DNA from 3 places in the Bacillus basilensis genome. Region 2 is predicted to be linked to each of the others. Evidence: riboswitches for the same ligand, from Rfam matches in the RefSeq annotation. Region 2 holds a riboswitch; each other region holds the start of a gene.
What was found. A riboswitch is a leader RNA that binds a small molecule or an ion and turns the genes downstream of it on or off. The one in region 2 is predicted to bind lysine.
Positions count from the first base shown of each region.

Region 1: linked by a shared signal. The riboswitch ahead of ACQVV1_RS17620 (aspartate kinase) and the one ahead of ACQVV1_RS09910 (amino acid permease) in region 2 are both predicted to bind lysine.
Region 3: linked by a shared signal. The riboswitch ahead of ACQVV1_RS22510 (amino acid permease) and the one ahead of ACQVV1_RS09910 (amino acid permease) in region 2 are both predicted to bind lysine.

Region 1 is NZ_JBNTQO010000009.1:9,494-20,200, reverse strand. It holds gene ACQVV1_RS17655 (MFS transporter) at 1-36, opposite strand, end outside; gene ACQVV1_RS17650 (S-layer homology domain-containing protein) at 233-1,612, opposite strand; gene ACQVV1_RS17645 (N-acetylmuramoyl-L-alanine amidase) at 1,867-3,111, opposite strand; gene ACQVV1_RS17640 (8-oxo-dGTP diphosphatase) at 3,281-3,766, shown strand; gene ACQVV1_RS17635 (YndJ family protein) at 3,794-5,419, opposite strand; gene ACQVV1_RS17630 (DUF4166 domain-containing protein) at 5,425-6,030, opposite strand; gene ACQVV1_RS17625 (DoxX-like family protein) at 6,034-6,942, opposite strand; lysine riboswitch at 7,134-7,320, shown strand; gene ACQVV1_RS17620 (aspartate kinase) at 7,520-8,749, shown strand; gene ACQVV1_RS17615 (VOC family protein) at 9,108-9,560, shown strand; gene ACQVV1_RS17610 (RodZ family helix-turn-helix domain-containing protein) at 9,792-10,115, opposite strand; gene asnA (aspartate--ammonia ligase) at 10,264-10,707, opposite strand, start outside.
Region 2 is NZ_JBNTQO010000004.1:97,614-108,320, forward strand. It holds gene ACQVV1_RS09885 (TetR/AcrR family transcriptional regulator) at 24-602, shown strand; gene ACQVV1_RS09890 (MFS transporter) at 814-2,016, shown strand; gene ACQVV1_RS09895 (type 1 glutamine amidotransferase domain-containing protein) at 2,186-2,701, opposite strand; gene ACQVV1_RS09900 (catalase) at 2,725-4,722, opposite strand; gene ACQVV1_RS09905 (ABC transporter permease) at 4,915-6,114, opposite strand; gene ACQVV1_RS09910 (amino acid permease) at 6,175-7,599, opposite strand; lysine riboswitch at 7,746-7,933, opposite strand; gene racE (glutamate racemase) at 8,134-8,964, shown strand; gene ACQVV1_RS09920 (DUF3626 domain-containing protein) at 9,065-10,150, shown strand; gene gapN (NADP-dependent glyceraldehyde-3-phosphate dehydrogenase) at 10,228-10,707, opposite strand, start outside.
Region 3 is NZ_JBNTQO010000015.1:45,336-56,042, forward strand. It holds gene ACQVV1_RS22485 (NUDIX hydrolase) at 1-77, shown strand, start outside; gene ACQVV1_RS22490 (class I SAM-dependent methyltransferase) at 204-965, opposite strand; gene ACQVV1_RS22495 (MerR family transcriptional regulator) at 1,351-2,124, shown strand; gene ACQVV1_RS22500 (DNA alkylation repair protein) at 2,291-3,061, opposite strand; gene ACQVV1_RS22505 (iron-sulfur cluster biosynthesis family protein) at 3,095-3,400, opposite strand; gene ACQVV1_RS22510 (amino acid permease) at 3,515-4,981, opposite strand; lysine riboswitch at 5,094-5,286, opposite strand; gene ACQVV1_RS22515 (GNAT family N-acetyltransferase) at 5,671-6,120, shown strand; gene ACQVV1_RS22520 (sulfite exporter TauE/SafE family protein) at 6,160-7,062, opposite strand; gene ACQVV1_RS22525 (VOC family protein) at 7,269-8,066, shown strand; gene ACQVV1_RS22530 (aminoglycoside phosphotransferase family protein) at 8,081-9,007, shown strand; gene ACQVV1_RS22535 (metallophosphoesterase family protein) at 9,021-9,764, shown strand; gene ACQVV1_RS22540 (nucleoside/nucleotide kinase family protein) at 9,877-10,548, shown strand; gene ACQVV1_RS22545 (DUF2785 domain-containing protein) at 10,679-10,707, shown strand, end outside.

The sequences.
Region 1 (10,707 bases), on a different contig from region 2:
ACTTAAACTTTTCTCTGTTGGTATTTCTCCTTGCATATATCTCTCCTCTTTTCAAATTAAGTTAACACTAAAATTAAAACAGAAAATTCAATCTTTAATACTTTTAATTATATATGAAACGGTTTAATGATTGGTAAAAACATAAAAAAAGAAACTCATAATGAATCTAAAAATATTACATGTTAAATATAAATAAAAAAGGTGTTTTCATAAGTGAAAACACCTTTTTTATTTATATTTTTAAGTTCTTCTTCAATGTCCAATACTTTTCTTGAGTATTTTCAAATGAAAATTCTACAAAGCCGTTTGGATCTTCGCGATATACATTTACTTTCTTACCATTTTCTAATTTTCCAACTTCATTTTGTGTAATATTTGGTACACTCTTAATTGTATAGCCAAATGGATATGGTACTTGATAGTAAGAACCTACTAATTGAATAGTAGCTGTTGCACCTTTTGCATAATCTTTATATGGAATCGCTTCACCTAGTGCATTTACATTTAATGTATTAGGGTTTTTCGATAATCGTTTTACATTTTGATAATCTTTCTTGTTAAACGGTTTAATACGCTCCATAATATTAGCGATTTTACCAGCCCATTCTTTATCTGTTGCATACTTAACATTCATAGCAGGTAACGTGTAACCATTGAAATGATTAGCACCTTCTTCTAAGTAGTTCTTTCTTACATAATCAGCATTGTACGAAATACTATGCCCGTAAGACGGTAGATATTTCGCATAGCCAAATGGATCCCAATCAAATGCCTTTAGTCCAAATAGATTATGTTTACGATATGCAATTTCTGATTTCCCGTATCCAGATTCTAAGATTGCATGTGCAGCTAAGTATAATGCGCTCACACCGTACTCATTTTGTGCTTGAATAAAATCTTTTCCAGTTCCAATAAGAGGACTGTCAGGATGCCATTTTTCAATAAAATTATCAATCTCTTGTGCTGTTATATTAGATGGTAACGTTATATCTAGATTGATATACGATGCCATAGCATTAAATAAAAATTGTGCATATTCTTCACGTGTTAAAACACTAGTTGGATTAAATGCACCTGCTCCGTTACCTGCTGTAATGCCGTTAGATTCTAATGCACTAACTGCATCATTTGCCCAATGCGTGCTTGGTACATCATTAAACGTATGTTGAGCCTTTATTTTAAACTTAAAAGCATTCTGTATAATTACTGCCATCTCAGCACGAGTTAACGACTCTTTCGGCCTAAATGTCCCTTTACCATCACCTACGAAAATCCCCATATCTGTCAATGCCAAGATTTCTTTTGGGAACATCGTCGTTCCTGCGCTAATATCAGAGTATGGATTTTTATAATCGCTTTTTGCTTCTGGTTTTAATACGCGATACATTAATGCTGCTACTTGCTCACGAGTTACAACATCTCCGAACCCGAATTTACCATTATCGTACCCTGCAATAACCCCTTTTGACGTTAAATCAGTAATCGCTTCAAATGACCAATGATTTTTCGGAACGTCTGGAAATTCTTTTGTAGATGCAAACGAAGTTGCTGGAGCCATCACTACTTGAAGTGCGACTGTCACTGCTAACACATTAGAAATAACTTTTTTCATAAATTTTTTAACACGTTATGTATATGCTTGTCCCGTGTTAACTTGCCTCCCTTTATCGTATAATTTTCCCTATTAAACTAACAAACTCTTAAATAGTCAACAGTAAAAGTATACGTGATAAAAATAAACTAATCTACCATTATTTTATTCATAATCAGCATAATACGATATATCTTTTTATTCCGATACAAAATTACATAAACTCACAAAAAAGCCCACCTCTATGTAGACGATGGGCTTAGCAATCAGCATTGTTATTTAGCTAAACGATATTTTGCAACATCGAAACCTTTCCACTCATAATAATCTAAAATCCCAGCATAAACTGCCTCAGCAGCAATTTGTCTTCCTGATTCAGTAGCTAATTTACCATTATCTATATTATTATCAATAAAAGCAAGCTCTGTTAAAACTGCTGGTACTGTATTATTATTTACTACATAAAGTGAGTGATTGTCTTTTATATTTCTATCTCTTGTATGTAGTGCTTCTACTACTCGTGTTTGAATTTTCTTCGCTAATACTTCACTATCCTTTTCAATCTGTGTCTCTTCTCCACGCTTGGATTTTTTATAATAATATGTTTCCGTTCCATGACCATTATGATTTTCAGAAGAATTTGCATGAATGCTTACAAATATATCTGCATTGTTCTCTTGACCAAATTTCACTCGATTCGCAAGAGATTCATTTTTGTTACTTCCTGGATTTCCGTTCTCTTCACGTGTTAACAAAGGTCTTAAAGGTGTATTTTTTTCTAGCAACTTCTGTAATCTTAAAGATGTATCAAATACAATTTTACTTTCCTCTACACCTTGCCCTGGATTCCCTGGATCAAATCCTCCATGACCAGGATCAATAATAACTACCTTTTCTAATAAAGGGTTACCTATTTTAAGGGAATCTGCATTTTTAATAAATTGAGCGGCTTCTGCTTTAGTTAGAATTTTTTTAGGTTCCCATTTATCACCAGTACCAACAGAGATTCCTAATTCAACTAGGATGTTAGCTTTTTCTTTACCCCAGTTTAATGTTTCTAAATCTTTGAATTTAGTTGCTGGAGTACCGTTTACTTTAGACTCTAATTTGTAAGCTTCTACAATAAGAGATGCCATTGAAACGCGGTCGATTTTTCCATCTGGCTCAAATCCATTGCCTGTACCTTTAACAACACCAGCTTTTTCTACTGCTGCGATTATTGGAGTAGCCCAATGTTTTTGAGAATCAGCGTAGGATGGTTTAGCATTTGTATCGATTGGTAAGTTTAAGATTTTAGCCATCATTGTAGCGGCTTCTGCACGAGTGATTTCTTTTCCTGGCTCAAACATTCCTTTATCATTACCCGTAACTGCACCCTTATCTACTAAATAGTAAATAGAATCTTCTGCCCAATGTTTAGCTGGGACATCTGGAAATTTTTTTGTTTGTGCGAAACTACTAGATGAATAAGATAATATACTAACTGCAATTATTCCTGCTGCAATTATTCTATTTTTCATAGAACATATTCCCCTCTCAAGTACAATGTATTTATATAACAGACTAATTATAGTTCTGAAAATTAGTAATAGTCAATTGAAATTTGTATAATTTTGTATTATTATTGTATTTTTTGTCATAAGTAACTATAGTTAAAAACTATAAGGTTTTATAAGAGGAGAGATTCATATGAGCAAGAATTGGAAAGATATAGAACACCGTATGTATACAATGAGTATGATTCAGCGAAATAACGACGTATTGCTAATACAGCGCCCCAATCATCTAGGCTTCCCTGGTTACATCGCTCCTGGCGGTAAAGTGGATTTTCCAGAAAGTATCGTTCAAGCTGCTAAGCGAGAAGTAGAAGAAGAAACTGGATTACTTGTTTCAAATTTAATTTTTAAGGGATTAGATGAATACGTAAACCCGAAAGAAAATGTTCGATATATGGTATTTAACTATTGGACAGATTCAGTTGAAGGTGAACTCCTTTTGAATCCTCCTGAAGGCGAATTATTATGGGTACCAATCGATACAGCACTAAATCTCCCTATGCAAGATTGGTTTAAAGAAAGATTTCCATTATTTTTTGAAAAAGGTACGTTTGAAATTCAACGTGTTTGGGACAATGACTTAGATAAACAAGTTGCTATGACCATTACCCATACATAAAAAGCTTGGAATCTCTCCAAGTTTTTCTTACTTCTCCTCTAATCTCTTAATCTCATAATCAATTTCTAAAAACTTGATTCCGAATATCCACATTTTATGGTTAGCTTCTAATATTTGATTTGCGCCCTCTTTAATAATAAATGTCTCTGCTAACGGTAAACGGATTGTAAAGTAGCGAGTGTGTAAATAAATCCCCTCATCTCCCTTACCATTTCTTCTCAGCTTACTAGTAATAATTAAATCATTACTCCTATTACATAATTTCAAAACCCCCGTCATATTCGAATATGGTAAAGGTAATCCGATATTCATATACGTCTCATTCTTATATGTATGTTTTGAGTAAAGAGCTGCAAAAATAGACTCTCCTGCTTCATTTTTTCTTAGCCAAGCCCTTACATTCTCTCTTCCATCCTTCTCATCTATTACCCCTAGGATAGAACCATGCATCGTTTCCCACTTGTCGCCCATTCCTAAATGTATTTGTCCTACACGCTTACTCATTTTCTCATAACAAAATGCAAAGGGGCGAAACCAACGAGTCCATTTAATATGCGCTTGTAACTCATACTCTTTTGTATTTTCATAAAAACGAATAATACTTACAGGAATCTTGTCCGTGTCAAATGCCTCACTATGAAAATCCTTCATATTATCAACTAAACCTGTGTATTCCTTACTTTCTACTAAATTTCTACTATGTAAAAACACCTCACCAATTTTCACATTTCCTCTTAACCTGCTCATTGGTTTCCCGTAGTATTTATAATTCGGAGCACTCTTTTCAATCATCCAGCCGACAAATGCCGGTAATGCTACTCCAATTCCGTTAACAACACCGTGAATCCAAACCATTTGAGCAATTGTAATCGTCATTACATGTTTCAAATTCCCATACGAGTATATAAGTGAAAACATAATTGTTACCATGAGTGTACTAGACGATATGACTAGGAGGATTTTTGCGCTGATAGCATTAAATTTCGTGCGCCAAACATAAATCCCATACCCATAAATCGCACATAAATATAGGCACACTGCAAAAAACTCAAATACCCTTGAGTATGTAATTCCAATCGCAACTGTCATAGGTGAAATGACAATGATAGACATAATCGCATCATATACTTTACTGCTCTTTTCTCTCTTCCGCCCTATTAAACCAGCTGATAATGGCAATAGAAACGCCGAATAATGAAAGTGTGCAGCTGTGAGTAAAACAATGTCAGAAGTAAACTGCATAATCGAAATCTTTGCTACAGAAGCAAAAAACCAGAAACCACCTAAAAACAAATAAATAAACGCACTATCGATAGCTGTCTCTTCTAACGGTTTACATCCTCTTTCTAGTAATCTATTTATACCAAATAACGCAACAATTCCTGTGTATACAAACCAAAGTAGCGCAAAGAAAAAGTGATTTGTTACGAAAGCCAGCATTGCACTAATTGCTGCGATTGGATATAAAATCGATACAAATTTATAAAAGAGTACATACGATCCATTTCTTATTTTCTTATCAATAATGCAAAATGACATCGGTATAAATAACAAAATAGATAATAAAATAATTGCTTCAACTGGGTTTACATTTGACCACTCACATATTAGAAAAATAATATAACAAGCAAGCCCGACTATTATATTTTTCATATCATTTATTTCCTTTCCACAAATGTTCCCTTATATGAAAATAGCGAACCCATTAACGGATTTCTTACTTGAACATGAATTCGAAAACATTGTAATTCGTCATCATAACTTTCAACAATTTTTGCCTCCCCATATAAAAGTTTCGGTAAAGAGATTTTTCTTCCAAACATACAAAACCATTGTTTCTTCGAAGAAATATGCATTGCCCCTAACTCATCAATATGAAAATTTAATGTAGAGACGAGTATATGTGGTTCACCAAAATAATCTACAATTTCATTTTCATCAATTTTCATTACCGCATTAAAATATCTTTTCTTATTATGAAAATAAAAAGTACGATTCCACCGCACAAGTTCATGTCCATGTTCATCACGCTCAGCGGTATTATGTATTGTAAATGGCACTTCCTTACCTCTCTCAGAGAAAAACATTCGAAACTTCGATGCAATTTTTAATATTAATTTTACGAAAAAAGAACCACCGTAAATTTCATCCATCTTTCCTTCTCCAGTAAAGCTATTTTCTTCTGTAATCTCATAGCGTTTCTGTAATTTCGGATGAAGTTTTTTATAAGAATCTCCTAATAGTTTTTCATAAATATTAGCCATACACTATCCCTTTCTCTTCCTCTTGCAATTTTTTGCACTTGGTAAATCAAAACTATTTATATAACCGACAATCGATAACCCCATTAGTAGAACGTTTAATGTAATTGGATTAAACGGCTCTGTAAAGCTTGCGATATTCGTAAAGCCTGCCACTAGCGTTAAGGCTATTAACATAAAAATATGTACTATAAATACTTTTCGTTTTGGAAATGGTAACAGCCATATGATACCAAAAATAATTTCTAGTATTCCAATTATTTTAAGTACAAAAATACTATGTGAAGTTGAACCAATCATCACAGAGAGCATTTTTACTTCTTCTGAATGAGTAAACACTAGTTTCGGCACTATTCCTTGATACATCCATACAAATGCAAATAAAAAACATACGATCCAATATGTCATCGTTCTTCTCATTAGCAACCTAGGATGCAGTCCTTTTTCTAACCATATTTTTAAAGCATCAAAACTCCAAGCAGTCGCCCAGCCTAATAACGGTCGAAAAATACATGAATCTATTACATTCCCTAGACGACCATACCTAGTATCATAATCATATTGCGTCTCAAAATGAATGTATTTTTTACGCGGTGTATACTTCCAATAACCACGTCCAATTTGTATAAGTGATAATTGATTGTCTGTCCAAAATTTTAAAGAAGAAATTCTTTCACCTGTTTCTTTTCTTATTTCACCTATCGATTCCCCTTCCCCAGCTATTTCAAGTCCAAATCCGATTTTTGTTTTATATAAAAACTTCTGTGGTTCTCCTTCTTTTTTCTCTAAATATGAAATTTCAGTAAAGCGAGCATCCCATTCTGTATGTAAATCTGGTTCTTGCGTATACTCCCATAATTTCTCCATTGTTGTTTTCATTTCTGCCGAAACATAAATAGGCTTTTTCCTCTGCATTCTTCCACCTCCAATGGACTATAATGTTAATGTACATGTAATAAATTTATTTTGCTACATTTTTCACAAACTTTCTCAGTAATAGAAAGAATTTTTAAAATATATATAAAACACTTGATTCCACGAAAAATTTAAATTATTATAAAACAAATGTTACCAACAACTTCATAAATCAAACACTCTCGCCTAAAACGTGAGATAGAGGTTGCGATACTTATGAGTATTCTAATGGAGACACAGAGATGTCTAGGAAATTAGATGAAAGGAAGTATTGCCGAAATCGATACATTTCTCTGCATATATCGATTGGGGCTGTTTTCGAATAGAAACAGAACTGTCATATGTACAGACGTGTACGTATGAAGAGCTATCTACAAAAAAGAGCTATCATTTTTATGGTATTCCTTTTTTGGCGGTTTTTTTATTAGCTCCGTTTTCTGTTTCCCTTTTCCTGTAACAGCACCATCCTCACTTATTTGAGATGGTGTTTTTTGTTTTTCTCTGGTAACTACAGGAATATTGGGATTTATATATGTCCTAATCTATTCTTAAAAATGGATGAAAGAAGGAATTCGTAATGGAAATGATTGTACAAAAATTTGGTGGCACTTCTGTCGGAAGCGTTGAGCGCATTCAACATGTAGCAAATTTAATTATTGAAGAATATGAACGAGGACATAGTATCGTCACTGTCGTTTCGGCAATGGGAAAAAGTACAGATGAACTTGTAGCACTTGCTAACGCTATTACAGAAAATCCGAGTAAACGCGAAATGGATATGCTTCTATCAACAGGAGAGCAAGTGACTATTTCATTATTAACGATGGCATTACAAGCAAAAGGTTATAACGCGATTTCATTAACAGGATGGCAAGCTGGTATTACGACAGAATCTGTACATAGTAGTGCACGGATTACTGAAATTAATACGGATCGAATTCAGTCTTATCTTACTAAAGGCACGATTGTTATTGTAGCTGGTTTCCAAGGAGTCAGTGAAGATTTTGAAATTACAACGCTTGGACGAGGTGGTTCTGATACAACTGCTGTTGCATTAGCTGCTGCACTGAACGCAAAAAAATGTGATATTTACACAGATGTGACCGGCGTATATACGACGGATCCACGAGTTGTAAAAGATGCTTATAAATTAGATGAAATTTCTTATGACGAAATGTTAGAACTTGCAAACCTCGGTGCTGGTGTATTACACCCGCGTGCTGTTGAGTTTGCTAAAAATCATAATGTCATTTTAGAAGTTCGCTCAAGTATGGAACAAGAAAATGGAACAATTGTAAAAGGAGAATGTAACATGGAACAACAATCAATCGTTAAAGGTATTGCATTTGAAGATAATATTACACGTATCACAGTGAAAGGATTGGAACAAGGCTCGCTTTCAACTGTTTTCTCTACATTAGCAGCGGCACATATTAATGTAGATATCATCATTCAAAGTATTACAAATGAAGGAACTGTTCATCTCTCCTTCTCCATCCACTCTAATGATTTAAGAGAGACTTTAGAAGTATTGGAACAAAACAAAGAGGCACTTCACTATGAATCAGTAGAATATGAAAATCATTTAGCAAAAGTATCAATTGTAGGATCTGGTATGGTCTCTAATCCTGGTGTTGCTGCGAATATGTTCACTACTTTAAAAGAAGAAGATATTCATATTAAAATGGTAAGTACATCAGAAATTAAAGTGTCTGTCGTTATTGATCGCCTTCACTTAGTAACAGGTGTCGAGGCGCTGCACCAATCATTTATGGCGAAAATTGAGCCTTTAGTGCAGATGAGTTAATTTCCACTCGTAAAACTTAAAACAAATTATATGAATCTAGTTCCTTCCTATATAAATAAAAATAGAATAGGAATGTTTTGCGAGAAAGTCAAAATTGTTCTATCGAATAACAACTACAGTATCAAATTTTTAAAACTACTTGAACATAATAACATTTACGAAATAAAGTTCATGCGTACCTCAATAGCAGAAGATTTTTGAAGTGTTGTTCGTTAACAAGATATTATATACTTATACCCGAAAACACCTTGTCACATTTTCCTACACTGTGACAAGGTGTTTTTTGTTTAGAAGAGATTTTAGTATAATTATGAGGATAATTATATAATAAATTTATACATATAAGGAGATAAAGACTATGGCAAACAACAGATTACTAAGAATGGACAATGTTAGCATCGTTGTAGAATCCCTTGATAATGCAATCTCTTTCTTCGAGGAGATTGGTTTGAAACTCGAAGGTAGAGCAACTGTCGAAGGTGAATGGGCTGGTCGTGTAACAGGACTCGGTTCTCAGTGCGTAGAGATTGCTATGATGGTTACGCCAGATGGCCATAGTCGAATTGAACTTTCGCGATTTCTCACCCCGCCTACTATAGCAGATCACCGGACAGCTCCTGTAAACGCCCTCGGTTATTTACGCGTCATGTTCACCGTTGAAGACATTGACGAAATGGTATCCAGACTTACTAAACATGGTGCTCAGCTCGTTGGCGAAGTAGTTCAGTACGAGAACTCGTATCGTGTCTGTTACATTCGGGGAACCGAAGGCATTTTAATCGGTTTAGCGGAAGAACTCGGTAACAAGTAAGTGATGTATTATAAATTAAACCACTATATTATTAACCACGTCCTAACTTTAGAACGTGGTTATACTTGTTTGAGCTTTTAAAAATATATTATCATTTTACATATAGATTTCAAGACTCTATCCAAATCGTTCTTTAACATATTATCAATATCCTAAAATCAATATAAAATGATTTTATTATTCGTTATATCCTTTCCTAGGAAATATAACTGACCCTTCTCATTTTATATTTTACCGCTCTTTTCCATGAAAAAACGATCTATATTCATTCAAAATAACTTTCTTCACATCCGAGTAAAATACCATCATGAATAGGGAAACTCCTAATAAAATCTCTTGAACTCCTTCATAATCAATGAAAGCACTTAAAATTAGCAAACTACATCCAATATAAAAACCAAATTCATTCCCTTTCTCAAAACCCTCATCTTCTTCATCAATATGTATTTTCTCTTTAAAGCTTTGATTCCCTTTTATTAACTCATCTATCGTAACATCCTCTTGTGAAAATCCCTTTGACTCTCGTAGTTTTTTTAACTGTTCTCCTAAGCTCATAACGTCCCCTCCTTTAACAAATTATTACATAAAAGGAGATAAAAAAGAAAGAAACCATTAGTAACACCCACTGCAAACCACTAGTTTACACAATAAAAAAGGGAGAGTAACTCTATTTTCAAGCTACTCTCCCTCACATTTATATTAATTAAAACAGATGAATGTTTTCTTTCTTGCAAGCTTCACGTAAATCATCAGGCCATACAGAAGATTGCACTTCACCGATATGTGCTTTACGTAAGAAGTACATGCACATTCTTGATTGTCCAATACCACCACCAATTGTTAATGGTAGTACATCTTCTAATATACCTTTATGGAAATCATACTCACGTTTAAAGTCATCACCAGTTTTCGTTAACTGCTCATCAAGTGATTTACTATCAACACGAATTCCCATTGATGATAATTCGAACGAAGCTTGTAGTACTGGGTGCCAGAATAGAATATCACCGTTTAATTTCCAATCATCATAATCAGCTGCGCGTCCGTCATGCTTTTCACCTGAACGAAGTGCATCACCAATTCCGATAATGAAAACTGCACCGTGTTCTTTCGCAATTGCATGTTCACGATCTTTCGGTGTTAATTC
Region 2 (10,707 bases):
TCAATATGTGTGAAAGGGTTTAGATGATGAATAAAAAAGAAAAAATTGTCTATGCAGCGATTGAAGTGTTTCAGGAAAAGGGCGTTGAAAAAACGAAGATTTCTGATATCGTGAAATTGGCTGGCATTGCACAAGGAACTTTCTATTTATATTTTCCTTCTAAGTTATCTGTTATGCCTGCAATAGCAGAAGTGATGGTTGAAAAGATGATACTTACGGTGAAAGAGAAAGTGCAAAATGATGCGCCTTTCTCAAGTAAAGTTACGCAAGTAATAGATGCGGTGTTTCACTTCATAGAGGAATATCGTGAAATACAAGCTTTAATGTATGCGGGTCTTGCATCTACAGAACATATAAAAGAATGGGAAGCTGTGTATGAGCCTCTTTATATGTGGCTAAGTGAATTTTTAAGTGAGGCGAAAGAAGCCGGTGAAATTCGTGAGTCAGTACACGCAGAGCGAACAGCGAAGTTATTTATTGCTCTTGTTGAATCAGCAGCGGAACAAGTTTATTTATATGATCATAAAGATGATGAGCAAGTCGAGCTACAAAAGGCAGAAGTACTAGATTTTTTAACACATGCACTACATATAAAGAAATAGTGGGATGAACCTGTCTGAAAAGGTAGGTTCATTTTTGAGGAAAACTGAATGATAGTCATTCACCTAATACTTATGTATGTGTGGAAGGATAGAGTGAAATTCTAATGAGTGGAGCATCTCCACTCATTATTAGCCCACAAAGAGCAGGATAAAGAAAAAGCTTCTTGGGCATTATTTTTTGAGAGGAATTTACGGGAAGAGGTGTTAAAAAGTGAAGAAACCGATAAAAGAACAAAAGATGGTATTGGTCATTCTTTTGAGTAATATATTTATTGCTTTTTTAGGGATTGGATTAATCATTCCGGTTATGCCGTCCTTTATGAATGATATGGGTTTAACAGGGAAGACGATGGGTTATCTCGTTGCAGTGTTTGCAATGGCTCAGCTTATTGCTTCACCTATTACCGGTCGCTGGGTCGACCTTTATGGTAGGAAGAAAATGATAATCATTGGATTATTTATTTTTGGTGTTTCAGAGCTTCTTTTTGGATTAGGAACAGATGTATGGATGCTCTATGCAGCGAGGGTGTTAGGCGGAATTAGTGCAGCGTTTATTATGCCAGGTGTTACGGCATATGTTGCTGATATTACATCTATGCAGGAACGTCCAAAGGCGATGGGATACTTGTCTGCGGCAATTAGTACCGGATTTATTATAGGGCCTGGAATTGGCGGATTTATTGCAGAATACGGTATACGTGTGCCGTTTTTCGTTGCAGCAGTAATTGCCTTTGTAGCATGTGTGATTTCGATCTTTATTTTAAAAGAACCATTAACGAAAGAAGAGCTTGCAGAGATTTCTTCTAATACGAAAGAATCAAGTTTTATTGGGGATTTAAAGAAATCGTTACATCCAATGTATGCAATCGCATTTATTATCGTATTTGTACTTGCATTCGGTTTATCGGCGTATGAAACTGTGTTTAGTCTGTTTTCTGATCATAAGTTTGGATTCACACCGAAAGATATTGCTGCAATTATTACAATTAGTTCAATCTTTGGGGTAGTTGTGCAAGTATTTATGTTTGGAAAATTAGTTGATATATTTGGTGAAAAAGTGTTAATTCAAATCTGTCTAATTGTAGGTGCAGTATTAGCATTCGTTTCAACTATCGTCTTTAATTATTGGATTGTACTTCTCGTTACGTGCTTTATTTTCCTTGCATTTGATTTACTTCGTCCAGCTTTAACGACGTTTTTATCAAAAGCAGCTGGAAAAGAGCAAGGATTCGTTGCTGGTATGAACTCGACTTATACGAGTTTAGGAAATATCGCCGGACCAGCGATGGGCGGAATATTATTTGATATGAATATTCATTATCCATATGCATTTTCAGGAGTTGTTTTAATAGTTGGTCTCGGTATTACATTTATGTGGAGAGAGAAACAGCTAGCTGAGAGTTTTGCGAAGTAATAAAGCCCCTTACGATAGTAAGGGGTTTTTGTTTTATCCTGGTATTTATGGGAGTCGGGCTGCCCATAAACGCACGATTGGTGTGAACTAATACTGAGTGGGGATGAAGAAAATCCCCCACCGAGTACATTTTGTTTTTCATACAAATAAAAGAGGTTAACCAAAGTAGCTATCCTAATATACGTAAAGATTCTTCAATAAACGCCGGTATATCTTCTGGCTGTCTACTTGTGACCAGCTGATTTTGGCATACGACTACTTCTTTGTCGTGAAAGTTTCCGCCAGCGTTTTTTAAATCGACTTCAATAGATTTATATCCAGTTACATCACGTCCTTCAAGTGTTTGTGCAGTGATGAGTAGCTGAGGTCCGTGACAAATAGCGAAAACAGGTTTGTCCGCATCCATAAATGCTTTACTAAAGCGTACAAAACGCTCATCTGCACGAAGTATATCAGGGGAAAATCCACCTGGTATGAAGAGGGCATCAAAGTTCTCTGGAGAAACATCATCAATACTTTTATCAATCACGACCTCACTTTTTCCTTGCTTACCCTGTACCGTTTTATCCTTTTCCATTTCAATAGTTGTTAATTCATATCCCTTTTGATTAAAAGCTTCTACTGGCTCTGTGTATTCTGTATCCTCGAAATAATCCGTTATTAAAATAGCAATTTTTTTACTCATTCTAATTCGCTCCTTACATTATATTATCGGTTCCAGAATCTTCCTTGGGCAATGCCTTCTATAAATGATTCAATTGAAGTGTTTGTTAAGTTGTAAACTCCTGCTCCATCCAGTTTAATCTTACTATGGTCCAAAGCATGGGGATTACTAAGGACATGAGCTATCGGTTTAAAATGTTTAAAAGTAGTTTCTGCAAATTCTAAAACAGGGGGGTGAATGACAGACTCACTACTAAACACTAATACTGCATCAAAAAGGGAGGAATCTGTTGTTGTATAAGTATCAGTTACTTTAATGGAATCATTGAACTGATAAATTTTATTATCTATGATGCTATAGTTAATTCGGTGTTGTACAAAAGCTTGAATCCATTCGGACAGAAGTGAGACGCTTGGGTCGCCATTTAATAGAATTGCAACATTTTTGGAATCAGATTTAAAAATAGTATTGGACATGCTGAGTGCAGGTGATTTTGCATCTGAATTTACTTCGTGATTTTCCTTAGGTAAAGGGGCTCCAATAATGTTAGCGACTTCTTGTGCTAATTGACGATCGACGTGGTTTAGGAGAGCAATTACATTTGCTTTCACCATGTCTGATTTACACTTCCCAACTTCAAAGCAAAAAGCTTCTTTTATGTGCTGCTTTTCAATAGGGCTCATACTATTGTAGAAAAGTTTAGCCTGAGAATAAAAGTTAAGAAAGCTTTTACTGCGACCTCTAATTTTATGTCCATCAATCTTTTCCTGATAATGTTCATATCCTCCTTGTTCGGCTTGGACGGTTGCTGGTTGATTGTTATTTAAGCCATTAGGATGATAGCTTGTTTGACCGCGATGAATCTGCATTTGATGCATACCATCACGTTGATTATTATGAAAAGGACATACAGGCTGATTGATAGGAATTTGATGGAAATTAGGGCCCCCTAAACGAGATAATTGTGTATCTGTATAGGAGAATAATCTTCCTTGCAGAAGAGGGTCATTTGAAAAATCAATACCTGGTACGACATGACCAGGGTGGAAAGCTACTTGCTCCGTTTCCGCAAAGAAGTTATCAACATTTTTGTTCAATGTCATTTTACCAACTAGTTTTACAGGAACTTCTTCTTCCGGCCATAATTTCGTTGGATCTAAAATATCAAAATCAAATGTATGCTCATCTTCTTCTGGAATTAGCTGTAATCCGAGCTCCCATTCCGGATAATCCCCTTTTTCAATTGCTTCATATAAATCTTGACGATGGAAATCAGGATTTTTCCCAGCAATCTTTTGAGCTTCATCCCACACTAATGAATGAACCCCAAGGGCAGGTTTCCAGTGAAACTTTACGAAATGGGCTTTTCCTTCTGCGTTAATGAGTCGAAATGTGTGAACTCCAAAACCTTCCATCATTCGTAAACTACGCGGAATAGCTCGGTCGCTCATTTGCCACATGACCATATGAGTGGACTCAGGATTATGCGCAACAAAATCCCAAAAGGTATCATGAGCGCTAGCTCCTTGAGGAATATCATTATGTGGTTCTGGTTTAACTGCATGGACAAAATCAGGAAATTTAATAGCATCTTGGATAAAGAATACTGGCATATTATTACCCACTAAATCATAGTTTCCTTCATCTGTATAAAATTTTGTGGCGAATCCGCGTACATCTCTTACTGTGTCGTTGGATCCTTTAGAACCTTGAACGGTCGAAAACCGTACAAATACAGGTGTTTTCTTTGAAGGATTGGTAAGAAAATCTGCTTTCGTATATGTTTCTAACGATTCATAAAGCTGAAAATAACCATGAGCGCCAACTCCGCGTGCATGAACAATCCTTTCGGGAATTCGCTCGTGATCAAAATGGGTCATTTTCTCGCGAAAGTGGAAATCCTCCATTAAGGTTGGGCCTCTTAAGCCCATCTTTAAAGAAAATTCATCTTCGGCTATTTTTAATCCTTGGTTTGTTGTTAAAGCATGTTTGCATTGATTATTGGTAACGTGTTGTTCCAGTTGTTCCATTTTTTTATTCACAATATAGGCCCCTCCTTTGCCCTGTTAATTTAATAAATACCCTTTTTATTAGGACGTAAACATGTATTATTGTTTTTGTATGTGAAAATCATAAAATATCGGTTGTTTCAGTGATTCTTGTTTGAGGAAGAAAAATAAAAAAGCCAAGGAGATCATTTATTTTCTCCTTGGCTTTTAAGATAATTCTTTTCGTTAAAACGAAGAAATGCGTTGCTTCGTTTTTGGTACAATAATAAATTTGATCCAGAGTAACCCGAAGATCATAATGATAAGGCTATGTAAAATTTGTACGGTAGCAATGAGTATAACACTTGAAAATACAACGAGTTGAATGCTTAGTAATATAAAGATTAAGCTAAGAAATTGCTTCGTTTTTTCTTCAGTAGTAATTGGATATAATGCTGCAATAATATTTCCCGAAAAATATTTCCACAGGGAACGGAGCTGCATAGAAATCATATATAGGACGATGTAAGCGATAGCGCCCTTTACGTATATGTTGGGTATAAAATATAAGGCGAAGGCACCGATTAATCCTAAGCGAATATATATACCGAAATAATCATTCCCGCGTAAAAATGCTAGTGTATATAAATAGAAGAAAGTTGCTCGTTTTTTATGTAATAAAGGTTCAACCCAATTGGTAAGCCATTTTCTTTTATTTACTTGTTTATTCAGTTGCGGAACATCGGTGAAAATGCTAGCAAATTGATAGAAACGAACGTTCATTTTTTCTTCTTGTTCAATTATGTAATCCCACGGTATTCGTTTTGTAGGTTGCTTTTTCGTATATAGAAAAAGGAAAGTAAGTAGTAAGAGTAATCCGCCCAATATGAGAACATTTGCCGCATAAAACAGCATGTAAATAATGAGGGCGTTACAAGCAATACGAATAATTAACCATATGCTTTTTTCATGACTATCACGCCATATCCAATGTATGTATATGTTCCAAGCTTTCGTAATCATTAAAACGATAAAGATTGTACATAAGAAAGGCACAGTTAATTGTAATGATTGCAGTGCAAGCGGAACGAGAATAAGGAACGTAAATAATAATGGGAAAAGCTGAATGATGTAATTATATAGAAGAGATTTTTTGAAATAAGAAGTTAATTTCTCTTCTAATGCAAGCAAATAAACAGCATCAGGCTTTTGGATAAATGTACGTATTGGGGTTCTTGATATAACCACGGTTAGGACGATTGTAATAAGCAATAAGGATACTCCTGTAGTAGGAGTTGCCTTAAGAAACTTTGCGTAATAGTAAGCACCTATACAGGAAACAAAGATGAAGCTATATAGTAAACCGTTAATCATACGTGCAAAGTATGTAATGATATTTTGAATATATTGTTGGAAGCGACTGCTCCATAGCGATTCGATTGACATGTTTTTCACCTCTTTGTTCTATTATATATGTTTTACAAAAGAAAAAACGAGCAAATTGCGTTATGCAACTTGCCCGTTTTTCTTTTCGTTATTTTTTTTCTGATCACGATTCATTAATGGATAGAAGGCAAAACCGATTACGAATAAACCAATTCCAAGAAGGAACGTTTTAATATCGGAGGCCCCCGTTTTAATAACCCATAGTGCGTAACAAAGTGCAATAACGGCGACTATGCCATCTGTAATTCTTGCTCGCATTTCATTTTTATACGTTTCACCAGTTGCGACTAGTTTTAACTGGAAGATTGGTGAAACTAGATATGGAATGAGATAGGCCAGTGTTGATACGGTAATAACGAATGTATAAGCTTCCGCAATGGTTCCTGATAATGTTGAGAATAGGAACACTTGCGACATAATGTTTGTTAAGCGTAATGAATAAATTGGACTTCCTTTTTTATTTGTTTTTGTGAAGAAGGAAGGGAAGAAACCTTCTTTTGCTGCTTGATAAGGTACTTCTGAGCTTAATAAAATCCAGCCTAAGATCGAACCGAATAGGGAAGTAAGAGCAAGTAATGCCATCAGTTTCCCGCCGCCATGACCCATTGCAGCATTTAGTGCATCTGCTAATGGACGTTCTGAAGCTTGTAATTTATCAACGTGAAGTACACCCATTGTTAAAATTGTAATTCCTAAGTAAATCGCAACTGTAATAAGTAATCCTGCAACTGTTGCACGTTTTACTGTTTTTGGAGAAACAGCACGGTTTGATAAAAGAACCGCTGATTCAATTCCGATAAATGCCCAAAGTGTTGTAAGAGCAGCTAAGTTTACTTGTGAAAGAAGACCGTGTGATACACCTGATTTATCAATCATCGGTGTGTACCATTGTCCAAACTTAGAAGCTTCGAATGCAAATAACGTAACGACGATGAATAAAAGGAATCCAGTTACTTTCGTTGTTGTTGCTAAGAAGTTTAGTTTTCCAGCTCCGCTTACACCGTTTGTTAATATAATATGAGTTCCCCAAAGTAAGATGGAACAAATCGTAAATGTAATTAGTTTTCCGACTTCTATGTTAAAAGAACCGATTGAAAATAGTAGTCGTGTATCTTTCATAATTGGGAAGAAGAGTGATAAATATCCCGCGAAAGATGTAATAATGGCAACATTACTTGCCCAGTTTGCAACCCAATATCCCCATACCATACTGAAACCAGCCATTTTTTTCTTTTTTGGTGTTGAGAATAAAGCATATGCATGACTTTGTGGTCCTGTCGTTAAATCAGGACGACGAATTGCTAAATTACCGAAAACAAGAGCTAGCATTAAAACACCAAACCCTGTTGTTAACCAAGCTAAAGTGACACCGAGAGGGCTTGCTGTTTGTGCCAACGTACTTGGCACCATGAAAATCCCAGCGCCAACCATGTTACCGACAACGAAAGCTGTTAGTACCCAAAAGCCCCATTTTTTTTGTTGCATAGAAAATACCTCCAAAGTTAGTATAACCAAGTCAAGCGAGGAGATATGTATGTCTTCTTAGTAGAGAAGAGAAGTCCCAAACAAAACAAAAAAAGCACGTAATCTGCCGCTACATGCTTTCTATCTTATAAGAAACCCACGACATACCTCTCGATAGCTCTCCACAAACGAAACGTTTCGTTTGTGACAGTTCTGCACTTATTAAATGCAGACCCAGCAAGCGTGCATGGTGGACACGGGCTTACTTCGGCAATCATTCCTTTCTCATTCCTTCATCAATGCCACTACATCTCCTGAAATGATACTCTTAATGATTGCAACCTCTACCTCACCGAGATACGAATGAGGATTTAAATATTAAATTAACGTCTTTAAGAGTAACAAATGAATTTTTATACGTCAATGGATATATTAATAATCAGATTATAGAGAAGAGTTTGTGATTAAAAGGGAGAGGGATTATTATGTAATATTGAATTTTCATAATATAATAAATGTTATTGACGCTAGAAGATTGAAAAGGGGATGAAGTATATGTCTGTATGTCATAAACATTCAGTGATAGGTGTGTTAGATTCGGGAGTTGGGGGATTAACAGTTGCGAGCGAAATTATAAGACAATTGCCTAAAGAGAGCATTTATTATCTTGGTGATAATGAGCGTTGTCCGTATGGGCCAAGAAGTGTAGAAGAGGTACAATCTTTCGTATTTGAAATGGTTGAGTTCCTCAAACAATTTCCGTTAAAAGCTCTAGTGGTAGCATGTAATACTGCTGCAGCAGCTGCATTGACTGCGCTGCAAGAAGCACTGTCCATTCCGGTTATTGGCGTTATACATCCGGGAGCAAGAGCGGCAATTAAAGTGACAAAGAAAGGGGAAATCGGAGTAATTGGAACTGTAGGTACGATACAGTCTAATATGTACGAAAAAGCATTGCACGAGCTTGATACATATTTGGAAGTACATAGTCACGCGTGCCCGACTTTAGCTACAGTTGTAGAAAATCAATTAGAAGATATTGCATATGTAACGCAGCAAGTGAAACAAGCTTTACTGCCATTAACGAAAGAAGATATAGATACGTTAATTCTTGGATGTACGCATTATCCACTTTTAGAGTCCTATATAAAAAAGGAACTAGGGGAAGATGTAACGATTATTAGTTCCGCAGAAGAAACAGCGATAGAGTTAAGCACAATTTTACAGCACAAAGGAATCCTGTCTGATAACCTGAATCCGAAGCATCGCTTTTTTACAACAGGCTCTGCCTTATCATTTGAACAGATTGCTGAGCGCTGGCTAGGGTATCAAATTTCTGTAGAATGTGTGAATTTACCTATAAAAAAGGCTCGTATCTATAACTAGGATTTGTTAAAGTGCTTTTTGTTCAATTTGTATAAGAAGGAAAAAATGCACCTTTAATTGAAAGGATTAAGGTCATTTCAATTAAAGGAGAGGTTTGATTATGGATTTATCAAGGTCTCAATTATTTGCTTTAGAGTATATTTCAAAATATGCAGAGAACGAAAAACGCGGGGCTAAAGCAACAATTAATCATATACTTAAAATGTCTAATATTACAGATGAAATGTTTGAAGAAGCTGTTGTTAATTTAAAATCTCATGCAAGGATTGCTTTACACTTTCATCCAGACAGACTAGATTCGAATATGAAAAATATTGCTGAAGCACTGCTTGAGCAAGGCATATATAAAAGTCAGTTTGAAACATTGCTATCTAACGGAAGCGTATCTGCTTATCCTGGCGGTGAACGTGACCTTTGGGAAAAGAGAATATTTGGAGGAGCATATCAACTTGAGGGTGTAACGAATGATCAACGGCCAAAGTATGGAGCGCTAAATTTGATGTTACATCCAGATGGGCCTGCTCCGCGTTTTGGGTCATGTTACTTTCTCTTATCTCCAAAAGTTTCTTATCGCTCTACATATACGTATTTAGATTCGCATCAAGATCCAAAAGAAAAGGGGACTTATGAAGAGTTTGATATGATTTTAGCTGCTCTTTTGGAAGAGACATTCGTAAGAGAGTTTGCAATTGGGGAAGGGAATTTGAATCCAACAAGATTCATTAATCATTTACTGGCTAATCTGGAAAGGCCGTTAATAGATTCAGCAGACAAAGAGCCAGCCCGTAATCTTAATCATTATATTGAAGCGCAAGTTCATGGAGATATTTCTCTTAAAGAAGACGTGGAAGCGCTTGTTGCGGATCCTTCATTTAAGGGTACGGATGTAGGAAGAACTTTAGAAGAAATTTGCCTGAAGTATTCTATTGATTTGTATTGGCACATGGGCTTTATACTTATGGTAGACGAAATTCCAATGGATTTTAGAGGTTCAAAAATGCCATCTTTAGCAAGACGCATTGCACGGAATAATTGTATCGATGCAAATATAATTGGCTCTGCTGTAGTGGATTTGAAACAAAATCCATTATCTTGGAGTGATCGTGGAACTTATGAGGAAGTGCTTCAGGAATTAAAATTATTATGGCATGTTTTAGTTCGGTTTGGGAAACCAAATCAGAAGTAGAACTACATACTCTGTTTTTTGAAGTATGTATACAAAAAGAAGCTGATCTAAAACTAGATCAGCTTCTACATATAAGATTAAACGAAGTTTAATACAGTTACTTTTTCGCGTGTCATAGACTCAAGGCTCTTACGAATACCTTGTGCGCCCATACCTGAACCTTTTACACCGATGAATGGGAAGTGGTCAGGGCCGCGCTCTGTGCGTCCGTTAATTTGAACAGAACCAGTTTCGATTTTGTTAGCAATTGCAAATGCTTTGTTAATGTCTTTAGTGAAGACACTTGCTTGCAGGCCGAACTCTGATTTGTTAGCAATTTCAATTGCTTGTTCATCTGAAGAAACACGGATGATTGGAAGGATTGGGCCGAATGGCTCTTCCCAAGCAACTTTCATTTCTTCTGTTACGTGGTCGATTAATGTTGGGTAAATTAAATTACGCTCACGTTTGTTACCGATAACGATCGTTGCACCTTTTTCAACAGCGTCGTCAACTAAACCTTGAACGAAGTCAGCAGATTTGTCGTCGATTAATGGAACGATTGTGCTGTCTTGTTC
Region 3 (10,707 bases), on a different contig from region 2:
ATTATACAACTGCATGTTTGAAGGAAGATGATGTAAACAAAAGGTATATAAAAAGATCACTTTCATACTCTAATTGATAAAATATTTTAAAGAGCAATCAGTATTTTTATGCTGATTGCTCTCATTATATATGTGAGGTGATGATATGTTCCAGAAATACAATTCATTGGTCATAATCGTCATATGTACGATGTTTCTTTTTGTTAGCTACGAATCGCCTTTATGATAAATCGATGTTGCTTCACATCAAAATATCCTTTTTGCAAGATGATTTCATGTATACGATATAGTTCCTTATAATACCTTTCGACAGTAAAATCAGGAATTTGCCACGGAATTGCTTTTAAATAATAGACGATAGCGCCAATATCATAAAAACGTTGAAAAGGAAACTCTTCTTTTGCTTCTAAAATAGTAAATCCATTTTCCTGTAGTTCATTACATGCCGCTTCAAGCGACCAACTTGCAAATTCACTATTTAGTGGTGTGTCAAACTGTTCATTAAGTTCAGCGCAATCGAGACCACCAACTTGTTGTGTAAGGAAAATTCCATTAGGAGAGAGAATTCTGTTTACCTCAGAAGCAGAATAGGATTCATGTTGATTCATAATGAAATCAAACTGTTCATTTTGAAATGGTAAAGCAGTATCATCGGTCACTTCTACAACAGTAACCCCTAAAGGCTCTAATTTGTTTCGAGCAATTGGCACATTTGGAGCATAACCTTCAGTAGCATAAATAGTTGATGGGAACGGTTGTAACATAGATAAAAACTCTCCGCCGCCAGTACCCATATCGAGCATTGATTCTGCACGCTGCATAAGCTGGAAAGCAGTACTGCCGTATGACCATGATAAAGGCTCGCTCTTCATTCGGCCAGTTTCTGAAATAAAGGAAAAATCCCAGCCGCTAAAATGTGTATTTGCACTTTCTAATAAAGTTAAAAATAATGGATCACGTTTCATAATTATGTCCTCCTATTTTTCAATGAATGATATGATGAGAAAGGAAAAAGGGAGGACCTCTTATGAAAGAGAAGCGGTTTTACGTTTCGTGTTCGAATAGATTCATATAAAGTTACTCCTTGTGAGAATGGTTATTTATATATTCGGGATAAGTAAGTGAAAGTCCTTTGAACTTATGAGGGAAGGTCGTTGTTTGAAAACTGCCATTCATGCTGTTCAATAATCGGGCCATTAAATGGAATAAAACTTATTGAATGAAACGGGATAATGCAATACATATTGATTACATGCACTTCAATATTTTTGAATTTTCTTAAATTCTCTCTTGAACCTCTAGTTACTTTAGGTTTTATAATGAATCTATACTTTTAATAGGGGGATTTAGATGAATAAGGATAAAAAGTTTTCTATTGGAGAATTCTCAGGGAAAACGGGAATACCAATTCCTACTTTGCATTACTATGATGAAATCGGGTTGTTACAACCAGAAAAGAATCCTTCTTCAGGGCACCGCATTTATAAGTATCACGATATTATAACCTTACAAAAAATTTTAAGTCTAAAATTTCTAGGCTATAGTCTAGATAAAGTCGCTAATTTGTTACACGAATCAAGTTTTGGTGTTGATTTGAATGAAAGTTTGTCTCTCCATTTGCAAGTGTTAGAAAGAGAACACGAACAAATTGAGCAATCAATGCAAGCAATTAAAAGAGTAATGAAGTTAGTCGAAGAGGAAGAAGAAGTAGATAGTACTGTATTGTTTAGTCTTATTTACGGTAGGAATACAGAACATACACACAAAGAATGGATGGACCGCCATAAGTTAACAGATATCGTGGAAGAATTATCAAAGAAACGAGAAGAAGATAAAGTTGCCTTAGATAAAACGTTTATTCAATTGTCTAAAAAGGTTAAACAATTATATGGTAAACCAGTCGAGGATTCGAAAGTACAAGAGATGGTTAAGGCATATATAGGAGGGTCTTTTTCATTTCTTAGTGAAGATTTGATACAAAAGTTAGCTAATACTAGTGTGGAAGAACTGGATATGCAAGAACTTGAAAATATGATACCTTCGCCTTTCGTAGAAGATGAACAAAAGTGGCTTAATCAAGCGATGGAATATTATATGAAGCAAGTAGAAATGGAAGAGGGATAGATTTTATGAGCAATTGTAGGTGGCTTAGCTTCATCGAAATAATGCAATAGACCTTTCATTGAAGAAGGGGAATATTGGGGGGGAGTTACGTTTGTTATTGCTTTATTCAAAAGAAAGAAACGCTTATGCTTCATTTTTGAAGTATAAGCGTTTTTGTTTAAAATACTTAAAAAGAAAAATCTTTTGGCAAAGTATCATTTTTAATAACCGTTCGTAACCCATGTTTTATAATCCAAGGGTTAACAGGATGCTGTTTGTCGCGTAATTGCTGCAACCATTGAAAAACAAGTTCTTTATCTTCTTTCGTAATATCATTAATATGATTAGCTACTGATTTTTGAACATATTTAGAAGGGTCATTCATTAAAGGTTCAAGAAGCTGTAAATTGTACTTAAAGTCACCTTTCAGAGCTCCTATTTTTTTAGCCCAAGGAAGCCTTGGTCTTGTACCTTCAGAAACTAATCTTCTAATGTGGCTGTTTTCGTCATGAAGCCACTGTTGTAGTATGTCTAGCGTGTCTTCATGGTATGTTTCAAGAAAAGGCCGAATGGTATATTCAGCAGTATTCCTTTTTGTTATTTCATACATGGCGTTGAATGAGGTTTCAAAATCGTTAAGTCCATATTTTTCAACGTATTTTGCGATAGGCATGTACATATATCCGTTTGTAAATGTGCCTACTTCTGTTGTATTTTCTGGTCCCAAAGTTCTCAGTAATATATGTATTGCTTCATTAAAATCTTTTTGTAAAGCATTGTGTAATTCATCTGCCAATACTTCAATACGCTGCTTTAACTCTAAATTTTCAACTTTACATGTTACGGAAGATACAAAGTTTCTTTTAGAGAAAGTAGGATCGTGTTTACAAATAGAATCAGCCATTTTTTCTGCTAATTCTTCGTTAAACAAAAATTTTAGCGGAACATATTTACTCATTTTTTCACCTCGGTGGTCAGTTAAAAGCAATTTTTATTTTTTAATCGACAATCCATAAACTAAAGTCTCACTTGGAGTCGTAATACTAAAACCAGTCGTCTTATAATCAAGTTTCACCGTATCACCAGTGTAATCTTTCGTGAATGAATCCATTTGTACAATAAAATCAGCATCTTCATATACAACATCATCTGCAACATATGTATCCCAAATTAAATCGACATCAACGAAAATACTACAAGAGTTTGTCATTGTTCCTCTAATACGAATAATCTTTTTGTCTTCACGTTCTAGACTATGTATAGCTGCTTTTGCTTCATCAGTAATGCGAATGTTCATGGTATCCCAACCTTTATTTATATTTCCTTTATTATTGCAAAAACAAGAGCAATAGGGAAGTAAAGAGGTTTGTAACAAAAAAACGAGCAAACAAATTTGTTTGCTCGTTTCATTTTATTTTAGTTCACATTTATCAAGTGGAATGACTTTTGTTTTCTTCGTAAATTTATATCCTAACCATAGTACTAAGAAGAGTGGTAAACCGATGTAAGAAACGAGTACACCGTTCCAATCGATTGATTCGCCCATAAATGCGCCGTAGTTTTGACCTAAAATTACGATGACACAAAGTGCAAATGCAAAGATTGGACCGAACGGGAACCATTTTGCTCTATATGGTAAGTCTTTTAAATCTTTTCCTTGTGCGATATATGCTTTACGGAAGCGATAATGACTAATTGCAATGCCGACCCATGCGATAAAGCCAGACATTCCTGATGCGTTTAATAACCAAATGTATACAACACCGTCACCGAATAAAGAAGCAATGAAAGCGATACTACCGACAATTGATGTTACGATTAATGCGTTAACAGGTACACCGCGGCTATCTAATTTACCAAGAAACTTTGGTGCTTTCCCTTGGCGAGCTAAATCCCAAAGCATACGAGTTGATGCATACATACCAGAGTTACCAGCAGAAAGTACTGCCGTTAAAATAACAGCGTTCATAACAGAAGCAGCAAAGGCAACGCCCGCTTTTTCAAAAATAAGTGTAAATGGACTTACTGTTACATCACTTGCGGCAAGACTTTCAGTTGTATAAGGAATTAATAAACCGATAACGAGAATCGCAAGGATATAGAATAAAAGAATACGCCAAAAGATCGAACGAATTGCTTTCGGAATATTACGTTCTGGATCAGAAGTTTCACCAGCAGCTACCCCAAGTAATTCAGTTCCTTGGAATGAGAAACCAGCTGCCATAAATACACCGATAATTGCCATGATGCCGCCGTTAAATGGTGCATCTGCAACTGTGAAGTTTTTAAAGCCAACAGTCTCGCCGCCCATAATTCCGAAAATCATCATAAAACCGACAATTAAAAAGATAATAATAGTAACTACTTTAATAAGTGCGAACCAATATTCAGATTCACCAAACCCTTTAACAGATAAGTAGTTTAAAAGGAAAATAATAGCTAAACATAATCCGCTCCAAATGAGGGAAGGGGTATCTGGGAACCAAAATTTCATAATTAATGTTACAGCCGCTAGTTCAGCAGCTATCGTAATTGCCCAGTTATACCAATAGTTCCATCCAAGTGCAAAGCCAAGTGATGGATCAACAAATTTTGTTGCATACGTACTAAAAGATCCAGTAACAGGCATGTAAGCTGCGAGTTCAGCTAAGCTTGTCATTAAAAAGTAAACCATAATTCCAATTGCGGCGTATGCAACTAATGCACCACCAGGTCCAGCTGTGTGGATCACACCACCACTGGCAAGAAATAGTCCGGTACCAATCGTACCACCGAGAGAAATCATCGTAAGGTGCCGTGATTTTAAACTACGTTTTAATTCACCTTTTCCATTTGTAGTTTCTGTTTTAGAGGTAGTTTGATTCGTTGCGCTATTCATGTTCAACACTCCTTTTCTTGTAAGATAGGAAGGAGCGGGGGAGAAAAATACAAAAAACCGCCAAAGGAATTTGGCGGAACGTTTCACAAATAACCACCCCATCATATCCTTCCGTTAAGATAGCACCCCACGTTTACACGGTAATTTGTAAACGTGACAGTTCTGTTCCTTTCGGAGACAGCCCCAGCTCATATTTCCAGAGAAGAAATATAAACTTCGGCAACTTTTCCTTTCAAACGGAGTCAGATGACATTCTCTGTGTCTCGACCGTTTTACTCTTAAAAGTCGCAACCTCTACCTCATCGGATTGATGAGGATTTATATATTGCTAAGATTTTTAATATATGGCAATTGTAATGAGTTTCTGAATATATTGCAAGATATTTTGTTAGGAAAAGTCAAAAAATATCGGTTATTGTATAGGAAACGCTTGCAAAACTCCACCCGAACCTACTATTATGTAGCAATAAGCAAAGAAAAAATTGTTATACAAATGTTTCGCAAAAAATATTGAAAAACCCTTTAAAATTAAAAGAAAATTCAGAAAATATAATTCGACATAACTATCAAAAGAGGATTATTCCTTAAATTCGTTTCAAAGAATAAGTATAAATCCGATAAATAAAATGAATATTCTTTTTATTTCTGATAAAATTGAGGTATTGTTTAATTGAAAAGGGGAAATCAATATGAAATTAGAAACAGAAAGGCTCTATATAGTGCCGTGCACAGAAGAGAGTATTCACGTTGCTAACGAGCAAGGATATAATAGTGGTCCACATATTGTAGGGCATGTAGAAAATGTAAAACAAAATAAGGATTTATTACCGTGGGGGGCGTGGTATGTCATTCGAAAAGAAGATGACATCGTTCTAGGTGATATAGGGTTTAAAGGGAAACCAAATGAGGGACATACAGTAGAAATTGGTTACGGGTTTATTGAGAAATATTGGAATGAAGGGTATGCGACAGAAGCTGTAAGAGAACTAATAAATTGGACTTTTCAAACAGGACAGGTAGAAACAATTATTGCGGAGACACTTCTTGAAAATGAAAGCTCGATTCGTGTATTAGAGAAATTACATATGAAAAGAATTGGCACTACAGAAACAATGATTAATTGGAGAATGGAAAAATGAAAAATACCGCTCGAAGTATATCGGGCGGTATTTTTATCATTATGGAAGCATTTGTTTTTGATCATTCGGATATTTGGCTGTGGATGCGTTAGAACGATTGGAATGATTGCGAACAGCAATGAAAATAGAAATAATAACGACAAGGCCAACTGCCACGTAAGAAAGTGAAATAATAGTCGGATCCACTTTAAATGTAGTGAGCAGTGTACGAATGTTTGTAAAGATAATAAGGCCACCAACTAATACGCCAAGTAAATGTGCTGGAACGATGCGTACTAACCATGCAGCAATTGGAGCTGCGACAATACCGCCAAGCATTAACGCAAATACCCAAACCCAGCTTACTTGTTCCCAGCCAAGTGAAATGAAAAATCCGATTGTTGCAGCAAGTGAAACAGGAAATTCACTCGTATCTACAGATCCGATAACTTTTCTAGCCTCATTTCCTCTTGCTAAAAGTACAGGTGTCGTAATCGGTCCCCAGCCACCGCCACCAGTTGAATCAACAAATCCAGCAAATAAGCCAAGCGGAACAAGTTGTTTAGCAGACATACGTTTCTTTGAAGTGACAATTTGTTTTTGAATAATGAATCGTAATAAAATATAAACCCCTAAAGTAAATAAAAATACGGAAATGTACGGTTTAATGACATCGCCAGGTAAATTACTTAAAAAACATGCCCCAATAAATGCGCCAACTGCTCCTGGCAATGTAAGCCTGGAAACGGTATATTTATCAACGTTTCCAAATTTGATATGAGATGCACCAGAAGCGGCGGTTGTAACAACTTCAGCTAAATGAACAGATGCGGAAGCGACAGCCGGTGCGATACCAAACATTAATAATAGTGAGGTAGATGTTACCCCATACGCCATTCCAAGCGCTCCGTCGATCAATTGAGCGAAAAATCCAATAATAGCAAAGACAATTAATTTCTGCATAAAAAATCCCCCTGTAATAGTAAATGAAAAAGGCACTTTTCCCGTGTGAGAAAAGTGCCTTTGGTTTTTCCAATCAGCAATATTGAAATTTGTTTCATTATAATACACATTAATCGTATAAATCAACTGGGTTTTAAAGTTTTTTGAATTGAACGAAAGAAAAATAAAATATACAATAAAAGGATGGAGAGAAAGGGGAGAAAGACATGTTACTATTTGATCATCTCGTTCACGCAGTTCATGGCACACCGGAGGAAGCGGCAAAACAAATGCAGAAACTTGGATTTCATACTGTATTAGGCGGAGAGCATACGAACTGGGGTACTTGGAATAGTTTAAGTTATTTTGATTTATCATACATAGAATTTCTGGCAGTTCAACATGAAGAAAAAGCGAAAGAAGCAGAAAATCCATTAGTACAAGAAACAGTGGTGAAATTACAAAATGGAGAAGGAATGCTACAACTCGCAATTCGAACAGATGCCATTGAAGAATTAGCAGTGAAATTTAGTCAGCATGGTTTACATACGATAGGGCCATTTGAAGGGAAGCGTGTGAGAAAAGATGGCAGACTTTTAGAATGGAAAATGTTATTTGTAAAGCAAGAAGAGAACAGACCGAAATTACCTTTCTTTATACAGTGGAATGAAACAGATGAAGAAAGAAGAAATGATTTACATAAAATAGGAACGATCACTGAACATAAAAACAAAGTGCAACAAATTGAAACAATTCATTATGCAGTGAAAAATGTTAGAGAAACGGTGCGGAAATGGAAAGAAGTAATGGAGCTAACTGCAAGCTCAGTCGTAAAAAGTGAAGAGTGGAATGCTGAATGCCAAAGTGTATCATTCGGTGACATTAAAGTACAGTTTTGTGAACCAATTGGAGAAGGGGTAGTACTAGAATGTTTGAAGAATCATGGCGAATATCCATTTGCAGTGGAGTTTAAAGGGGAAAATAAACGAGAGCATGAAGTGTTAGGTAGTTTGTACATATATTAATAGAGGTGAACGTTGTGGAAGAAATGCTTAGAGAGATAGAGAGAAAACTAGAATGGCCTCGTATTGTAAAGTGTACAGCTATTTCAAAAGGTTTTTCACATGAAGATAAATATAAAATTGAATTAAAGAATCGAGAAACATATTTTGTAAAAGTATGTGATGCGGTTAATTCTGAACGCAAACAAGAAGAATATACGTATATGAAACAATTAGAGTTATTACATATTCCAACGCCCAAATTAATTCATTTCATAAAACTTGAGAAATTAAATAAATGCGTTCAAGTATTTGAATGGGGCCAAGGTATAAATGGTGAAGAGAGCTTAAGTAAGCTATCGGAGGAAGAACAGTATAATGCAGGAAGAAAAGCTGGAGAAGTATTAAAGCGAATCCACTCAATTGAAAGAGGAAGTGCAAGTAATAAATGGGAAACATCTAGATGGAATAAGTACGAAAGATACATAGAGGCATTAGCAGATTACGAGGTGAACTTTCTGGATTTGAAGCCTGTATTAACCTTTGTAGAAAATCATAAAGATTTATTGAAAAATCGTCCAATCACATTTTTACACGATGACTTCCATCCAGCAAATAGTATGATTCATAATAAGGAGTTTATCGTTATCGATTTTGGTGGATATGATTTTGGCGATCCAATACACGATTTTTATAATGTAGCGATTTTTACTACAAGAATAAGCAAACCATTTGCAGTTGGACAAGTTCACGGTTATTGCGGAGGCGAACCATCGCTTCAATTTTGGCAACTGTATACATTATATGCAGCAATGACATTCCCAGCGGATATCGTTTGGACAAACCGAAGCACACCGCATTTAGTAGATGATATGAAGGAAAGGTTAAACGGAATTTTAGAAGATCATAATCAATTTTCATCCTATATTCCAAAATGGTATCAATCAAGTGAATTTAATAAATAAAGGAGGAATTCATATGGACAAAATAGCGATAATTTCAGATATACATGGTAATATTCCAGCTTTAGAATCTGTACTACAAGACATTAAATTGAGAGGAATCGAACGCATTATTTGTCTTGGAGATTTAGTAGGAAAAGGACCTCATTCTAGTGAAGTGATTGAAATCATTCGTAAAGAATGTGAAGGAGTCGTAATGGGAAACTGGGATGATTTTATTACAAAACCGACTGAATTTGAAGCGTTAAAATGGCATCAAAAACAATTATCAGAAGAACAAAATGATTATTTAAGAAGCTTACCATTTTCAATCGAGTTTTATATGAGTGGGAAACTGATTCGTATGTTCCACGCTTCACCGAGAAGTTTATATGAAAGAATACAACCACACGCTTCAAGAGAAGAGCGTATTAGTATGTTCGAAAATAGTGAGCTCACAGAGAATATAGAAGGAGAAAGAAAACCAGATGTCGTTTGCTACGGTGACGTTCACCAAGCATTCGTTCAAAATTTCAGAGGAAAAACGTTATGTAATGCTGGTAGCGTAGGAAATCCGCTTGAAATTACACAAGCTTCTTATTTAATATTCGAAGGAATTTACAATGAAAAAGAAGCAGCGAGCTTTTCCATTCAACTCGTACGTGTACCGTATGATATTGAATTGGCAATTCGGTTAGCTGAAGAACTAGAAATGCCCGAAATCGAGGAATACAAACAAGAGTTACGGACTGCATTGTATCGAGGGTTTAAGGGAAAGTAAGCCAATCATAATATATCAACGATTTGACAAAGGATATCGACTTACCGACAAATAGTGACATGAATTGTTACTTGTAATTATATTATGTTAACTAATTAGAGGAGGGAATATCATGTGTCGAAAACAAAACATCAAAGAAATTATTGATCGTATTTTAACGTTAAAATTAACTCATCCAATTAGAGTTGGAGTAAGTGGTATTACAGCTTCAGGAAAAACAACATTTGCAAATGAACTAGCGGAAGAAATAAAAAAACGAGGGTTACCAGTAACACGTGCTAGCATTGACGATTTTCATAATCCAAGATTGATTCGCTATGCACAAGGTAAAGATTCTGCAAGAGGGTATTATGAAGATGCACACGATTATACAGCTTTCAAAGAAAGGTTATTAAAGCCTTTAGGACCAAACGGGAATTTACAATATGAAACGATTTCTCATAATTTAAAAAAGGACATCCCTGTACATAATGAGCCACTAGTAGCCACGCAAAATATGATATTAATAGTAGATGGAACATTTCTATTGAAAAAAGAAGTTGAGCATTTATTCGATTACAAAATTTTGGTAGATACAGATTTTGAGATTGCGAGAAAACGTGGTGCAAAGCGCGAGACTGAGGTTTTTGGAAGTTATGAAGAAGCAGATAAGATGTTTTTGAATAGGTACCATGCGGCCTGTAAGATGTATATAGATGAGCATAATCCGAAAGAGTGTGCGGATGTTGTATTTCGGAATAGTGACTTAGAAAATCCAGAAGTTATATTTCATGAGCGAAAGTAATACACAATCAAAAGTATATGTATAGCCTTTTATTTATAGTTATAATTCTCGTATAATTAAATTAATTTATAGTAAGTGAAAAACGGGGGATAAGGCAATAAAAAAACGTAAAAAGGGGATAGGAAATATAATGAATGAAGTACTAGAACTAAAAGAAGA